Regions from separate parts of the Klebsiella sp. PL-2018 genome, predicted to be linked through region 2. Evidence: predicted binding sites of a transcription regulator. Region 2 holds the regulator's gene; the other holds the start of a gene.

Region 1 (2,200 bases), 1.9 Mb from region 2:
GTCCTTAACCTGGCCGAACTTCGCCTCTATTACTATCCGCCAGGAAGAAGTGAAGTGACCGTTTATCCTATCGGCATTGGTCAGCTCGGCGGCGATACCATCACGCCGACAATGGTCACCACCGTCTCCGACAAACGCGCCAACCCGACCTGGACGCCGACGGCCAATATTCGCGCCCGCTATAAAGCAATGGGCATTGACCTGCCTGCCGTCATGCCCGCGGGCCCGGATAATCCCATGGGGCACCACGCTATTCGCCTGGCGGCGTACGGCGGCGTGTATCTGCTGCACGGCACCAACGCCGACTTCGGCATCGGCATGCGCGTCAGCTCCGGCTGTATTCGCCTGCGCGATGACGACATCAAAGCGTTGTACAACGAAATCACCCCTGGCACCAGGGTGACGATTATCAATACGCCAATCAAGGTGTCCGTGGAGCCGAACGGCACCCGTCTGGTGGAGGTCCATCAGCCGCTGTCAAAACATATTGATGACGACCCGCAGACGCTGCCCATTACCCTTACCGACAGCATGCAGGCGTTTAAGCAGGCACAGTTGACCGACACCGAGGTAATGGAACGCGCGATGATGCTGCGTTCGGGCATGCCGATTGACGTCACCCGCCACCATCGCGTAACGGAGCAGTCGCTCTAGTTCGCTAAACTGCCGACGAAAAAAAACCGCCTTCAGTTCACTGAGGCGGTTTTTTTATGGCAATAATCAAACAGGGTCCTGCTTTTCTGCGGGTTGCGGCGCCATATAAGGGGTGGGCACCGCCTCTCGTCAGAGAACAACGTACTTCTTACTTCACGCGGACTGCTGAAGGGGGTCAGAACCGCGCGTAGTCAGTGGCATAACAGGGGTAGCGCAACAAATTATTTGTAGATAACCGCAGTCCCGTGAAGGGTGTTAGGACCGGTTACGGACGTAATACGGTAAGAGGTTGCGCCCATCTCTTCCGCTTTTTGCGCCAGCTGATCTTCCAGCGAACCCAGGTTGGTCCCGGCTGAGGCGGAAACGGTACCGATTTTATGCTGACCCGCCGGCGTTGACTGAACTTCTACAGCGGCGAAGCTGGCGAAAGAGAGTGAGCTAAGAACAGCGGCGATAGCGAGTGTTTTAACATTTTTCATGATTGTTATACCTGTGCAGATGAATGTTTTTGTAGGGGGCGAACGCATTTAATTAACGATCGATAGGGAAATGATAATGTGATCCACATCACACGTCAAACTATTTTTATAACGACCGTTTAACTATTTATAAACAGCTTAAAATTCATACATATATGAATTATTTATTTTTAGAGCAACATCGCTGGTAGCACGTAAGGTTTATTTTTATAATGCCCTTTCAACAAACCAACACAGGTACAGCGGCACCATGACAACTGACGTTCAAAGTTGCACGAAAAAAAGCCGTGGCCGACCTAAAGTGTTCGACAGGGAAGCGGCGCTGGATAAGGCCATGACACTCTTCTGGCAGCACGGCTATGAAGCGACCTCTCTCGCCGATTTAGTGGAGGCGACGGGCGCAAAAGCGCCTACGCTTTACGCGGAATTTGTGAATAAAGAGGGGTTGTTTCGCGCGGTGCTGGATCGCTACATCGCGCGTTTTGCCGCCAGGCACGAAGCGCTCCTCTTTGACGAAGAGAAAAGCGTCGATCGGGCGTTACGCGACTACTTCACCGCCGTCGCGACTTGCTTTACCAGCAAAGAAACGCCGGCAGGCTGCTTTATGATTAATACCTCCGCAGCGCTGGCGGCGGCGTCCACCGATATCGCCAATACCGTTAAGTCCCGGCACGCAATGCAGGAACAGACGCTAACGCAGTTTCTCCAGCAGCGGCAGCTGCGCGGCGAGCTGCCGCCAGACGGTGACGTACGTCAGCTGGCGCAGTTCCTCAACTGCATATTACAAGGCATGTCGATCAGCGCCCGCGAAGGCGCCGACTTCACTAAAATCATGCAAATCGCCGAGACCACGCTGCGTCTGTGGCCCCAGGTTCTTCAGCGCTAAGACCTCGCTTACCGGTGGGCTCCCCACCGGTTCCCCTCCCCTTTATCCCTACATAACGCAATGTTTTCAGTCATTTATTTTGTTCATTTCGCGAGAATGATATTGATAACAATAATCAATACGGGCAAAATTCAGTCTTAAACGTTTCTGTATATTTCACCATGTAACAACCGGTACGCCC
Region 2 (2,200 bases):
GGCGGGAAAATGGGGCTGGCGATGGAACTGATTATGGCGCCGCTGGTTGAGCGGCTGATGGAAGGCAGGAAAATCAGCGAGTAGCCAGAACCCCGGTGGCGCGATTGCCGGCCGGGGCGCATTCGGCTTACCCTTCGATCACTTCATAAGAGTGGGTAATGTTTACCGCTTTCTCAAGCATCAGCGCGACGGAACAATACTTTTCCGCCGACAGGTCGACCGCGCGAGACACGGCAGCGTCCTTCAGTTCTTTACCGGTCACGATAAAATGCAGATTGATATGGGTAAACAGACGCGGCGCCTCTTCGCGGCGCTCCGAGGTCAGCTTAACTTCGCAGTTGGTGACGTTCTGGCGGCCCTTCTGCAATATGGAAACCACATCAATCGCGCTGCATCCGCCTGCCGCCATCAGTACCATTTCCATTGGGCTAGGCGCTTTATCCCCGGAATTGCCGTCCATCAGAATCTGGTGACCAGAAGCCGACTCACCGATGAAGGTTAACCCTTCAACCCACTTCACTCGCGCTTGCATAAATTTAACTCCAGGGCTGTAATTTTCCTGACAGATTACGCGTACATAACAATTCTAGCAACGGAAGGCGACCTGGGTCATGCTGAAGCGAGACACCAGGAGACATGCGGCGAAAGCTATGCTAAAACAATCTGGATGCTACAGTAATACATTGATGTACTGCATGTATGCAGAGGACTTCACATTACAGGCTGCAGAAAAATTTCAGCCGGATTCCCAGGTATAGGGATTCAATACGATTGCATGCCCGGATGCCGTGTAGTGTCGGCACCCGGAGATAGCTTATAACAGAGGATAACCGCGCATGGTGCTTGGCAAACCGCAAACAGACCCTACCCTTGAATGGTTCTTGTCTCATTGCCACATTCATAAGTACCCATCAAAGAGCACGCTGATCCACCAGGGTGAGAAAGCAGAAACGTTGTACTACATCGTTAAAGGCTCCGTGGCTGTACTCATCAAGGATGAAGAAGGTAAAGAGATGATCCTCTCTTACCTTAATCAGGGCGATTTCATCGGTGAATTAGGCTTGTTTGAAGAAGGCCAGGAGCGTAGCGCTTGGGTACGTGCGAAAACCGCATGTGAAGTGGCCGAAATCTCCTACAAAAAGTTCCGTCAGCTGATCCAGGTTAACCCGGACATCCTGATGCGTCTCTCTTCGCAGATGGCTCGTCGTCTGCAGGTCACGTCTGAGAAAGTCGGCAACCTCGCCTTCCTTGACGTTACCGGTCGTATCGCTCAGACGCTGCTGAACCTGGCTAAACAGCCGGATGCGATGACCCACCCGGACGGTATGCAAATTAAAATTACCCGCCAGGAAATTGGTCAGATCGTCGGATGCTCCCGCGAGACCGTTGGCCGCATCCTGAAAATGCTGGAAGATCAAAACCTGATCTCCGCGCACGGTAAAACTATCGTCGTCTACGGTACCCGTTAAGTCGGTAAAACGGCGTATTGCCTAACAATACGCCGTTTTTGTTTTCCCCTCATGTGGCGCAGGCTGATTTACCACCCGGAAGTCAACTATGCACTGCGGCAAACGCTGGTGTTGTGTCTGCCGGTTGCGATTGGGCTTCTGCTCGGTCATCTCCAGCAGGGGCTGCTGTTTTCTCTAGTTCCCGCCTGCTGCAACGTTGCCGGGCTGGATACGCCGCATAAACGCTTCTTTAAACGCCTGATTATCGGCGGCAGCCTGTTTGCCGGCTGTAGCCTGATCGTTCAGCTCCTTCTGCAGCGAGACATCCCTTTGCCGCTGATCCTCACGGGTCTGGCGCTCATCCTCGGCGTCACCGCCGAAATCAGCTCCCTGCACGCTCGGCTGCTGCCCGCCTCGCTTATCGCGGCTATTTTTACCCTCAGTCTCGCTGGCAATATGCCGATCTGGGAGCCGCTGTTAATCTACGCCATGGGCACCTTATGGTATGGCGTGTTTAACTGGTTCTGGTTTTGGCTGTGGCGCGAACAGCCGCTGCGCGAATCATTAAGCCTGCTCTACCGGGAGCTGGCCAACTACTGCGAGGCCAAATACAGTCTGCTTACCCAGCATACGGACCCCGCCACATCGCTGCCGCCGCTGCTCAACCGCCAGCAGAAGGTGGTGGATCTGATTACCCAGTGCTATCAGCAGATGCATATGCTGGCGGCTAACCAGCGCAGCGATCACAAACG

What was found. The regulator CRP, encoded in region 2, controls carbon source genes, mostly activating them, when cyclic AMP is high. The targets are predictions, from matches to a motif close to ATGTGANNNNNNTCACAT.
Region 1: the regulator CRP is predicted to act here: its motif matches at 1,210-1,227, upstream of bhsA (multiple stress resistance protein BhsA).

Annotation. Positions count from the first base shown of each region.
Region 1 is NZ_CP077673.1:3,508,926-3,511,125, forward strand. It holds gene ldtC (L,D-transpeptidase LdtC) at 1-654, shown strand, start outside; gene bhsA (multiple stress resistance protein BhsA) at 876-1,133, opposite strand; gene MKleb_RS16350 (TetR/AcrR family transcriptional regulator) at 1,384-2,019, shown strand.
Region 2 is NZ_CP077673.1:5,389,314-5,391,513, forward strand. It holds gene MKleb_RS25535 (phosphoribulokinase) at 1-84, shown strand, start outside; gene MKleb_RS25540 (OsmC family protein) at 128-532, opposite strand; gene crp (cAMP-activated global transcriptional regulator CRP) at 837-1,469, shown strand; gene MKleb_RS25550 (YccS/YhfK family putative transporter) at 1,521-2,200, shown strand, end outside.